DNA from 4 places in the Aciduricibacillus chroicocephali genome. Region 4 is predicted to be linked to each of the others. Evidence: riboswitches for the same ligand, from Rfam matches in the RefSeq annotation. Region 4 holds a riboswitch; each other region holds the start of a gene.
What was found. Region 4 has a riboswitch for S-adenosylmethionine ahead of QR721_RS09675 (methionine ABC transporter ATP-binding protein). Riboswitches for the same ligand answer to the same signal wherever they lie in the genome.
Positions count from the first base shown of each region.

Region 1: another riboswitch for S-adenosylmethionine. It lies ahead of QR721_RS11320 (5-methyltetrahydropteroyltriglutamate--homocysteine S-methyltransferase); the one in region 4 lies ahead of QR721_RS09675 (methionine ABC transporter ATP-binding protein).
Region 2: another riboswitch for S-adenosylmethionine. It lies ahead of QR721_RS11820 (O-acetylhomoserine aminocarboxypropyltransferase/cysteine synthase family protein); the one in region 4 lies ahead of QR721_RS09675 (methionine ABC transporter ATP-binding protein).
Region 3: another riboswitch for S-adenosylmethionine. It lies ahead of QR721_RS04370 (5-methyltetrahydropteroyltriglutamate--homocysteine S-methyltransferase); the one in region 4 lies ahead of QR721_RS09675 (methionine ABC transporter ATP-binding protein).

Region 1 covers NZ_CP129113.1:2,180,463-2,183,540, reverse strand. Annotated here, with positions in the region: gene QR721_RS11330 (manganese efflux pump MntP) at 81-635, shown strand; gene QR721_RS11325 (LysE/ArgO family amino acid transporter) at 884-1,489, shown strand; SAM riboswitch class I at 1,615-1,714, shown strand; gene QR721_RS11320 (5-methyltetrahydropteroyltriglutamate--homocysteine S-methyltransferase) at 1,833-2,936, shown strand; gene QR721_RS11315 (DUF2691 family protein) at 3,066-3,078, shown strand, end outside.
Region 2 covers NZ_CP129113.1:2,283,013-2,286,090, forward strand. Annotated here, with positions in the region: gene rarD (EamA family transporter RarD) at 134-1,039, shown strand; SAM riboswitch class I at 1,096-1,217, shown strand; gene QR721_RS11820 (O-acetylhomoserine aminocarboxypropyltransferase/cysteine synthase family protein) at 1,322-2,998, shown strand.
Region 3 covers NZ_CP129113.1:830,898-833,975, forward strand. Annotated here, with positions in the region: gene QR721_RS04360 (TerC family protein) at 1-600, shown strand, start outside; tRNA gene QR721_RS04365 (tRNA-Leu) at 668-751, shown strand; SAM riboswitch class I at 925-1,024, shown strand; gene QR721_RS04370 (5-methyltetrahydropteroyltriglutamate--homocysteine S-methyltransferase) at 1,132-2,247, shown strand; SAM riboswitch class I at 2,273-2,383, shown strand; gene QR721_RS04375 (MFS transporter) at 2,474-3,078, shown strand, end outside.
Region 4 covers NZ_CP129113.1:1,843,547-1,846,624, reverse strand. Annotated here, with positions in the region: gene gcvH (glycine cleavage system protein GcvH) at 41-424, shown strand; gene QR721_RS09685 (toprim domain-containing protein) at 571-924, shown strand; gene QR721_RS09680 (thioredoxin family protein) at 948-1,265, shown strand; SAM riboswitch class I at 1,327-1,433, shown strand; gene QR721_RS09675 (methionine ABC transporter ATP-binding protein) at 1,535-2,566, shown strand; gene QR721_RS09670 (methionine ABC transporter permease) at 2,556-3,078, shown strand, end outside.

The DNA of each region.
Region 1 (3,078 bases), 340 kb from region 4:
GGGCTTTTTTTCATGCTCATAACCTCTGACGGACAGGCATAGAATGAACAAGCATATATGGTCAGGGGAGAGTGTGTCGGATGGATTCTAATGATTTGAGGGAAATGGTTTCATTGCTTCTACTTGCCGGGGCACTTGGCATGGACGCTTTCAGTGTAAGCCTTGGACTTGGCATGCAGAAGCTGCGTCTGAAACGAATTGCAATTATCGGTTTCGTAATCGGTTTATTTCATATGGCCATGCCATACATAGGGATTCTGCTTGGACAGGTTATCTCAGGCAGGTTCGGCGAATGGGCGGAGTTACTTGGAGGTTTGCTTTTGCTTGGCATTGGTGCTCAAATGTTCTTCTCAGCATTTCGCGAACAGGAAGAGATGCTGTTCCAGCCGGCCGGTTTTGGCTTGCTGCTGTTTGCTTTCACAGTGAGCATCGACAGCTTCTCGGCAGGATTAAGTCTTGGACTATCGCAATCAAAGACCTTATTTGTCATCGCGGCCTTTGGAGTTATGAGTATTTTGCTAACGTGGCTCGGTCTTTTGATCGGCAGAAAAGTACGCGGGTTCTTTGGAAGATATAGTGAATTGCTCGGGGGCAGCATTTTGGCTGGTTTCGGTCTGTTTACGATGTTTGGATAGATATCTTGTATATGGCGAGCGGCTCTTATTTGGGGCTGCTTGTTTTTTCTTGTAGGGGATGCTGCTGTATGTGCGAGTTGTAAGTAAACATATGAGTATACAAAAACACTTTGGACATTGGGGGTTCCAAAGTGTTTTTGTGTTAAACAGTTTTAAGTAATAGAGCAGGAAAGCAGCCATTTTTGCGGAGACTTATTTTCATTGAGAGAAAAAACATATAAAGTAATAGTGGGAAAGGAGATGACAAAATGGAAGCAATGATACATGGAGTCATTCTCGCATTTGGACTCATATTGCCGCTTGGCGTCCAAAATGTTTTTGTATTTACACAAGGAGCTACACAGCCAAAGCTGCTGAGTGCATTTCCTGCAACGATTACAGCCGCCATTTGTGACACATTCCTCATCCTTGTCGCTGTGTTCGGGTTATCGGTAATCGTTTTGCAGTTCGAGTGGCTGCGTCTTGGGTTGATGAGCGCAGGCATACTATTTTTAATGTATATGGGTTATTCAATTTGGCGATCCAGTCCTTCTACTTCAACAGTGGGGAAGGCGCTGCCAATTAACAAACAGATCGTCTTCGCCCTGTCTGTATCCTTGCTGAATCCTCACGCCATCATCGATATAGTTGGTGTGATTGGTACGAGCGCATTGAAATACGCCGGTACAGATCAAATCCTCTTCACAATTACGTGCATCGCCGTATCATGGGTCTGGTTCTTCGCATTGACATTGGCGGGCAACTCAATGAAGCGGCTCGAAAGATCAGGGAATTTGATGACTATTTTCAATAAATGCTCCGCTCTTTTCATTTGGGGAACGGCTGTTTATCTTCTAATTGGGCTTGTCGGTTGACTGAAACGTCAAAAGGGACAAGGCCTCCGGTTATATTAAATATAGACTATTTGAAACAGTGTTATTTTTAGTTGACAACTTACCTTTAGGAAGCTATAGTTATTTTAAATTGATAATTCTAAATATTCTTATCCAGAGAGGTGGAGGGACTGGCCCTTTGAAGCCTCGGCAGCGGACTTGTTCAAGTACTGTGCCAATTCCAGAAAATCATGCGGAAGATAAGAAGAGCTGGTCATGCGTTAATCACATTCGCCCCCTCTTCTAACTAAGAAGAGGGGGCTGTTTTAAACCTTGCTGGTTCGCATTAAGAGAGTTATCAGATAAGACGAGGGGGAGTACTTCAATGACAAACACAGCAGCGAAAGCGCCATTCAGAGCAGATCATGTAGGGAGCTTGCTTCGTCCGGAGCGAATCCATAAGGCAAGAAAGGATTTCCAGGAAGGCAGCATTACTTCCGAGGAATTGTATCTGATAGAAACAGAAGAAATTAAGAAGATTGTTGATAAGCAAATTGAAGTCGGACTGCAGGCCGTTACAGATGGTGAATTCCGCCGCAGATTCTGGCATACAGATTTCCTTGAGCATTTGAACGGCGTAGAAGGCTATGTGCCTGAACATGGCTTCAAATTCAAAGGAGAAGAAACGGAACGCTACGATATTCGAGTAAATGGAAGAATCTCATTCAACGCAGATCATCCGCATATTAAGGAATTTGTTGAGTTCAAGGAAATCGTTGGGGACCGTGCTGTTGCCAAACAGACCATTCCAAGCCCGAACCAGTTGTTCAACGCGGGCATTCGCAACAAAGATATTTATCCGGATATTGAAGAATACGCAGAGGATATCATCAAGACGTACCGCGATGCAATCAAGGCTTTTTATGATGCGGGCTGCCGCTATTTGCAGCTTGATGACGTATATATCGCTGGCCTGAACGCACCGGAAATTCCCTTCAATGACAGTGCCTATACTCGTGAACAGCTTATTCAATTGGCATTGCGCGTTGCGAACGGTGTACTTGAAGGCAAGCCGGAAGATCTCACGATTACAACACATCTCTGCCGTGGTAACTACCGCTCCAACTGGGCGTTCGAAGGCAGCTACGCGAAAATCGCGCCAACTTTGTTCGCTAAGGAAAAAGTGGACGGGTTCTTCCTTGAGTACGATGATGACCGCTCCGGTGATTTCACTCCGCTGGAACACATTCCAAATGGCGGTCCTCGTGTCGTCCTCGGCGTATTCACTTCAAAGCACGGCAAATTGGAAGATAAAGAAAACATCAAAGCCCGTGTGGAAGAAGCGACACAATACGTGCCATTGAAACAATTGTGCATCAGCCCGCAATGCGGTTTCGCTTCCACTCACCACGGAAACATTTTGACTGAAGAGGAACAGTGGGCGAAGTTGAAATATGTTGTAGATATTGCGAAAGAGATTTGGGGATAAGTTTCTGATAAACTTTGTTTAGAAATAAATGCGTGTCTGATCCGAGTATTTGGGTTGGGTACGCATTTTTTGAGTGAGCAGGGCGAGTGGGAAGTTCCAGTTACTTGCATGCAAAAGGAGGGATAAAAATTGCTGCGTGGAG
Region 2 (3,078 bases), 440 kb from region 4:
ATTATATTTCCCCTATGAGACGGTTGCCATTCCTCTTCTCTATCTGTAAAATTGCTCTATTGTCCATATTTCCAAATGGAAAAACTGTTTTCGCTTCTATTGTAAAACTTATTTATGCAAGGAGGCTCGCATCATGGAGCGAAACACGAATATGAATTATGGCATTCTCATCACATTTATCTCTTATATCATATGGGGGCTTCTGCCACTTTATTGGAAGCTGCTCGGTGACGTATCTCCTGATCAGATCCTTGCGGCAAGAATCGTCTGGTCATTTGTCTTCATGCTTATCGCACTTACAGTAAGTGGCGGCTGGAAGAAGTTCACTACTGAAGCGAGAATGCTATTGCATGACAAACGAAACTTGGCGAAAATCGTCATTGCTGCTTTTGTCATCACTCTGAACTGGCTCACATATATATGGGCAGTGAACACAGAGCATGTTATCCAGGCAAGCCTCGGTTACTACATCAATCCGCTCGTCAGCATCCTTCTCGGTATTGTCATTTTGAAGGAATCATTGACACGCAGGCAGACCGCAGCGGTCATTCTTGCTGTCGTGGGCGTACTCTACATGGCTTTTGACTTCGGAAAGTTCCCATGGATTTCCCTCGTCCTTGCCTTCAGCTTCGGCATTTATGGCCTTCTGAAGAAAACAGTCAACTTAAGCGCGATGACAGGTCTCACTATTGAAACACTCGTCGTCACCCCAATTGCGCTCATTTACTTATGGTTAGCGCCTACTAGCAGCGGTTTTACATTTACCGAACTGACTGAACGCGACCTGCTCTTAATTGGGACAGGCATTGCTACAGCAGTACCTCTGCTATTGTTCGCTACCGGTGCCAAACATATCCCGCTCGCACTGATCGGTTTCATCCAGTATGTGGCACCGACATTGATGCTTCTGCTCGGCGTATTCCTGTATCATGAACCATTTACAAGAGCACATGCAGTTGCCTTCGCTTTGATTTGGGCAGCTCTCTTCCTTTATATGAGTTCATTGATGCGCGGAAGGAAAAGGCGCAAGCAAAATTAGAATTGACTTATTAAATTCTGACTGTTAAAATTGTTTTTAAATTCAAAATCATATATCTCTTATTAAGAGTGGTGGAGGGATTAGGCCCTGTGAAGCCCGGCAACCTGGAATCGGGAGACATCTCATTTTTCATGGTGCCAAATCCTACAGATGTGCATGCACAACTGACAGATAAGAGGCGGACGGACTTAAAAGCGCATCCCCTCTTCCACGTGAAGACAGGTGCGCTTTTTTCATAAATCGGTCCAATTCCCTCAAAACAATTCAAAGGAGGATCATTTCATGAGTTCATTCAATTTCCAACATCCGGAGACACAGCTTCTCCACGGCGGTCAGATCGCTGACCCGACTACCGGTTCACGTGCGGTGCCGATCTATCAGACTACTTCCTACGTTTTCAAAGATACAGAGCATGCCCAGAACCTATTCGCACTTGCCGAACCAGGTAACATTTACACTCGAATCGGCAACCCGACAGTTGATGCCTTCGAACAGCGTGTTGCGCTTCTTGAAGACGGTTCTGCTGCTGTCGCTTTCTCTTCCGGAATGGCTGCAATCTCAATGGCCATTATGAATATTGCGGGTGCAGGAGATGAAATTATCGCTGACAGCAACCTTTACGGCGGTACATACAATCTTTTCGTACATACATTGCCGAAATACGGCATTAACGTAAAGTTCGTCGATGGTGGAGATCTTGAAGCGATTGAAAACGCAATTACAGATAAGACGAAGGCAATTTTCGGAGAAGTCATTACGAATCCCAGTCTGAACGTATTCAATATTGAAGGTGTCGCACAAGTTGCTCACAAGCACGGTGTACCACTTATTATTGATAACACATTTGCAACGCCTTATGTATGCAAGCCAGCCCAATGGGGTGCAGATATCATCGTTCACTCTGCAACGAAATGGATGGGCGGACATGGTACAGCAATCGGCGGCGTAGTCGTAGACAGTGGACGTTTCGACTGGGCAGCAAGCGGACGTTTCCCTGAATTCACTGAAGCAGACGAAAGCTATCACGGATTGAAATATGCAGACCTTGGACCTGTTGCCTATGCAATCAAAGTACGCGTCCAACTGCTTCGCGATATCGGTGCTTGCATCAGCCCGCAGAACGCTTTCCTCCTTCTACAAGGCTTGGAAACATTGCATTTGCGCATTGAGCGCCATAACGACAATGCAATTAAAGTCGCTGAATATTTGAATGGCCATCCGAGCGTTGAATGGGTGAACTTCCCTGGACTTGAGAATCATCCTTCACATGCCGCTGCGAAGAAATACTTTAAATCCGGCTTCGGTTCTGTCATTACTTTCGGTATTAAAGGCGGACGCGAAGCAGGACGCAAGCTAATAGACAACATTGAATTGTGGTCCCATGTTGCAAACGTTGGTGATGCAAAATCTCTTATCATCCACCCTGCTTCTACAACACATCAGCAGTTGAATGAGGAAGGTCTCAAGAAAAGCGGCGTAACAGAAGAGCTTGTCCGTCTTGCGGTTGGTCTCGAATCAACAGAAGATACATTGCGTGATCTGGACCAGGCGATTGCCAAAGCTACAGGAACAGAACCGCAGCTGCCACATAATGAGGAATCTGTATCCAAATGGCTCCTTACTTCCCCGTTTGATCGTGCTGACGGCGGCCTTCGCCAAAAGTCCATCGCCGTAATCGGTGCAGATGATGTACGTGAAGAAGTGGAAGGTCTTAAAGCACTTGGCTTCGGAATCCAGGAAGTCGAGCTCGCTTCCAAGGTTGACGAACAGACAGATGCCATCTGGTTCGCTAACAAAGAAATCGCAGGATGCGCTGTCAACAAGATTGGCGATAAGCAAGTCAAAGTTATTTTTGGCACAGGCGAAGCAGCCGACAGCTATCGCAATGCAGGTTATACAGTCATCCAGAACAAAACACCATTTGAATTAGCCAAAGCACTGCGCAATGATCGCAGCTAATTAAGCAACAGTGAAGAACCGTCTCTGCCGCAGGGACGGTTCTTCTTTCCCTTCTAACATTTTCATTACATGGAATTGAT
Region 3 (3,078 bases), 1.0 Mb from region 4:
TTTCGTTTCTTAGCTTTATTTGTTATTTCCTTTGTTGCTGGTCTTTGGCAACTGCAGGCAATTGGAGCAATTTATCTGATTTATCTTGGTGTGAAAAATCTTATTCCAAGAAAATCAGGTAAAACGGTTGAGGAAGAGGAAAAACAATCCGTCTCTCCTGAATCAAGTCTTTGGAAGACGATTGTTAAAGTGGAATTGACCGATCTTGCATTTGCAATCGATTCAATATTGGCAGCAGTGGCCATTGCTGTTTCCCTGCCCAATAGTCCATTGCCTGAATTCGGTGGTATGGATGGAGGGAAGTTCGCCATAATCTTTACCGGAATGATGGCTGGTTTGATTCTGATTCGAGTCGCAGCTACATATCTGATTAAGCTTATGAATAAATATCCTGTCCTGGAGAAAGCGGCTTACGTTATTGTCGCTTGGGTTGGGATTAAGCTTGCAATTTTTACGCTAGCTCATCCGAAAATTGGAGTGATTCCGGAAGGGTTTGTCCATGGAGCTCTCTGGAATACGATTTTCTGGGTTGTTTTGCTTCTGATTGTAGCTGTTTCTGTACTTTCTAGTATGCGGAAGAAAAAACGAGAAGAAATTTAAAATTTTTTCTTGACGCAGACGCGCGTTTGCCTCATAATATTTCAAGTAGCCAATCACATTCTATTATGCCGGTGTGGCGGAATTGGCAGACGCGCGGGACTCAAAATCCCGTTCCTTCACGGGAGTGTCGGTTCGACCCCGACCACCGGTATCTCTTAAAAAAGTCTTGCATCTTAATTAAGATGCAAGACTTTTTTGTTTTTTCTATCGTTATTAGCAAGTCGTGAGATTAAACAGTATAAAAGGATAATTTAGAAAATTCCCTTGACTGATAATAAGTAACCATGTATATTATTGTCATAAGTTATCGAATAATTTAATAATTTCTTATCGAGAAAGGTGGAGGGACTGGCCCGTTGAAACCTTAGCAACAGACTCTAGAAGTACTGTGCTAATTCCAGAAGCGTTTGCTTGAAGATAAGAAGAGTGGCTATGCATCTACAATCCTCTTCTTATTTTTAGAAGGGGATTTTATTTATGGCTGTTTTTTGGCAGTCTTGATGAATATTTACGAGAAAGAAGGCTGAAGAGATGGGAACAACTACAAAAAAGAGAAATGTGCGTGCACCTTTCAGAGCAGATCATGTTGGAAGTTTTTTGCGTCCAGAGCGCTTGAAAAAGGCTCGTGCCCAAAGAGAAAATGGGGAAATTACAGCTGAAGAGCTGCGTCAAATTGAAGATGAGGAAATTACCAAACTGGTAGAAAAGCAGAAGGAAGTTGGATTGCAGGCTATTACAGATGGTGAATTCCGCCGCAGTTGGTGGCATTTCGACTTTCTGGAGGGCTTTGATGGAGTAGAAGGTTACACTCCTGATAAAGGTTTGCAGTTCACTGGCACAGAGACGAAAAAACGCGGAATCAGAGTGACAGATAAAATTGGTTTCAGCTCACATTATATGATTGATCATTTCAAGTTTTTGAACGGGATTGTTGGGGATGCTGTTGCGAAGTTCGCAATTCCAAGCCCGAATATGCTTTTCTTCAGAGGTGATTTTGAAGATGGTGTATACGCTAGCGATGAGGAAATCATTAATGATTTGATTGCAGCCTACCAAGGTGTCATTCAGGCACTATATGATGAAGGATGCCGCTACTTGCAAATTGATGATACTTCTTGGGCGATCTTCTTCTCAGATAAAGGAAGAGCTTCCATGATTGGGAAAGGTAAGGATCCTGAGAAAATCGCAGAATTGTGTGCGCGTGCGATTAATGAATCGATTGCGAAACGTCCGGAAGATATGCTTGTTACAATGCATATTTGCCGTGGTAACTATAAATCCACTTATATGTCTAGTGGAAGCTATGAAGCACTGTCGGAAACGATTTTCGGTGGTCTCGATGTAGATGGTCTCTTCCTTGAGTTTGATGATGAACGATCTGGAGGATTCGAACCTCTGCGCCATGTAAAGCGTTCTGATCTCTATATTGTGCTTGGCTTGGTCACATCAAAATTCAGTGAGCTGGAAGATCCGGAACAGATCAAGGCACGTATTGCTGAAGCTACTGAGTATGTACCGCTCGAACAGCTTTGCCTGAGCCCGCAATGTGGTTTTGCCTCAACAGAGGAAGGCAATTTGCTGACTGAAGAACAGCAGTGGGAAAAAATCCGTCACGTGATTAAAATCGCTGAGGATGTTTGGAAGTAATTATACAAATCTATAGCCGGCAGAACTCTTATGAAGAGTGGTGGAGGGACTGGCCCGATGATGCCCGGCAGCCTTCGATATACCTTTATTGAAAGTTGCCAAATCCTGCATAGCTTTAGTCTATGCGACATAAGAGAGGTCCACTGGTTACAGAGCTCCTCTTTTCGAAGAGGAGCTTTTTTATATAAATAAGTGACATAATCTTTAGAAAAAGGAGAACACAGCAATGTCTAAACAAAAAGAAGGTTGGCAGCCTTATCACAAAATCTGGAGTTTGCTTCTATTAGGTTGGGTCATTTCTTATATTGACCGCACAGCAGCAGGTCCAATCATTACATATATGATTGACCATAATGTGTCATTCTTTGCAAATGTTGAAAACCCACATGGAATTGGCGGATTGATTGGGAGTCTGTTTTTTGCAGGCTTCATGCTAATGCAGTTCCCAGGAGGTTATTTTGGGGATAAGCACGGTTATCGTGCAGTAATCGTCTGCAGTATTTTCTGGGCAGGTATTGCAACTCTATTAACCGGGCTCGTTGGAGGACTTGTAGCATTTATTTTATTCAGAGTTTTACTCGGTCTTGGAGAAGGCGTCTTTTACTCAAATGATCGTTCTTATATTGCCTATCATACACCTGCTGATAAAGTCGGGACGGGAATGGGCGTCGTATTGACTGGTGTTTCTGTTGGTTTGACGGCTGGTATGCTTGGTGTTCCTTATTTGCTAACGATTGCTGAACCATTTATGGGAGAAGAAGCATGGAGATTCCCATTCTATGTCACAGGCGGGCTCACGCTTGTAGTCGGAATCATATTATACCTATTCTT
Region 4 (3,078 bases):
CAAACTTTGCAATGATACTTGCTATTACGGAGGGATTATGATGAGCAACTTGCCTGAAGAACTTCTATATTCTGAAGAACACGAATGGGTTAAAAAAGAAGGAGATAAAGTTCGCATCGGTATCACTGACTTCGCACAGTCTGAACTTGGTGACATCGTATTCGTTGAACTTCCTGAAGAAGATGACGAAGTAGCTGTAGGTGACTCTTTCGGAAGCGTTGAGTCTGTAAAGACAGTTTCTGAATTGTATTCACCAGTAAGCGGAACTGTTGTTGAAGTGAATGAAGATCTTGATGACACTCCAGAAGCAGTTAACGAATCTCCATACGAAAATGCATGGATGCTTGTTGTTGAACTTTCTGATGATTCAGAACTTGACAAGCTTATGACTGCTGAGCAGTACAAAGCTTTCATCGAAGGTTAATCAATTCATGCAAACCGGCAAGCGGCTTATGAGCTGCTTGCCGGTTTTTTTGTGCTTTGAACCTTTTCATTACATTGGGCAAACACATAATTGGCATGCTATCATTAATATATATAAGGTGAAGTTATTGCTGGAGGTGCTGTAAGATGCATATAGACCTGAGCAAAGTCATTATTGTTGAAGGTTTGTCTGATAAACGGCAAATCGAGAAGATCATCCTGGAAGAGATTGAGGTGATCTGTACGAATGGCACGCTCGGGGTATCGAAGCTGGATGAATTGCTCGATGAATACAACCTTGATCATCGCGACGTTTACATTATGGTTGATGAAGATAAGTCGGGACAGCGCTTACGCAAAATGCTTGCAAGAGAGCTTCCGCATGCACAACATATTCATACAACGAGTGAATTCAGAGAAGTAGCTGCGACACCAGACTATGCGCTGGCTACAGCTCTAGCCGCCAAAAGGATAGCAGTCAATCCGCTCTTTCTCCTATAAAAAACCGATAAAAGGTGAATCCATTGCGAGAAATCATACAAAATGAATTAAATGACAAAGACTTGCTGCTGTTCATCCATTCACCATTCTGTGGTACATGCCATGTAGCAGAAGGAATGCTTAGACAAATTGAAACAACATTGGACAAAGATATCTTTTTCCATATGAATGCTTCTCTCCATGAAAGCTTCATGTATGAGCATAAAATTGAGAGCGTTCCTTGTCTCTTTATAAGGGAAAATGGAGAAACTAGGAAGAAGGTGTATGCCTTTCACTCCATTGCCAATATTCTCAGTATCCTTCTCGAGCAAAAACCGGAATTGTTCGACAGAATGTCTTGACGAGCAAGCAGTAGCATGATAATATTTTTCTTAATCAATTTGCATATTTCAAATTATCTATCTCTTATCAAGAGCGGTGGAGGGAAAGGCCCTTTGAAGCCGCGGCAACCTTCAACATGGTTGAAAAGGTGCCAAGTCCAGTGAAGCAGAAGCTTTGCCAGATGAGAGGACATAAAGACAAGCCCGATCGTTCATGCGTCTTTCTGTTCTCTGCAGAAAGGCGCATTAATTGTGTATTAGGAATGTAGGCAAGGAAGGTGGACAGCTAGATGATCGTCATCGACAGCTTGACCAAAGTGTTTCGAACAAAGAAGAAACAGATCACAGCAGTAGACAATATTAATCTATCCATTGCTGAAGGTGAAATATTCGGCGTGATTGGATATAGCGGTGCCGGAAAGAGTACATTTATCCGTTTGCTTAACCGGTTGGAAGAACCATCTGGCGGCAGTATCTCCATTGGAGAAAAGGAGATTACTAAACTTTCGAGCAAGGAACTCCGCATTGCCAGGCAGGATATTGGAATGGTATTCCAGCATTTCAATTTGCTCTGGTCGCGTACAGTAAGAGAGAATATAGCGTTTCCGCTTGAGGTTGCTGGGGTAAAAGCTGAGGAACGCAAACGTCGAGTTGAAGAGTTAATCGGACTTGTTGGACTGGCAGGAAGGGAAGATGCCTATCCGTCCGAGCTTTCAGGGGGACAAAAACAGCGAGTCGGCATAGCCCGTGCTCTCGCCAATAATCCGAAAGTCCTTCTCTGTGATGAAGCGACTTCCGCTCTTGATCCGGAAACAACGAATTCGATTCTTGATCTTCTCGTTCGGATTAACAAGGAACTTGGACTGACAATCGTACTGATTACCCACGAAATGCAAGTTATTCAAAAGATCTGTAATCGGGTAGCTGTCATGGAGGCTGGAAGAGTCGTTGAACTCGGTGACGTGCTTGACGTATTTTCACATCCGAAGCAGCCCATCACGAAGAAATTCATCGAACAAGCTCTCGGCTTTGAAGATGAGGAAGATGGATTGAGCAGCATTGTGGACTCCTACAAGACTGGCAAAGTATTGCGCTTGCATTTTGTAGGTGAAATGGCAAATGACGCATTGATTAGTCGGATTGCGAAAGATTTCAATGTCGAAATCAGCATTATTCAAGGCAAAATCTCCCAGACACAGCGCGGTGCTTATGGCACACTTGTAATCCATATGAATGGAGAACAATCTGAAGAAGAGCGCGCACTTTCCTATATTAAGGAAACTAAAGCTGCCAAAGTGGAGGTGCTCCGTAATGCTGAATGAATTATTTCCGGCAATTGATGTAAATGACCTTATTCAGGCGACAGAAGAAACATTTTATATGACTTTGCTTGCCCTGGTCGGGACACTAATACTTGGTCTCATTCTCGGACTTCTGCTCTATCTCACTAGTAGAGGGAATGTTTGGCAAAACAAACCGGTTAATATCATTATAGCGGCTCTTGTGAACATTTTCCGAGCGATTCCATTTATCGTTCTCATACTCCTGCTGTTCCCGTTTACGGACTTTTTACTTGGTACAATCCGTGGTCCGAACGCAGCGTTGCCGGCTCTTATTTTAGGAGCGGCACCATTCTATGCGAGACTTGTTGAAATCGCATTGAAAGAAGTGGACAGAGGTGTTATCGAAGCAGCTCAAGCTATGGGAGCGAGCACTGGAAGAATCATTTTCCGCGTATTGCTTCCGGAGTCGATGCCTGCGCTTATTTCAGGGTTGACCGTAACAGCTATTTCATTGATTGGCTATACTGCGATGGCCGGTGTCATTGGGGCCG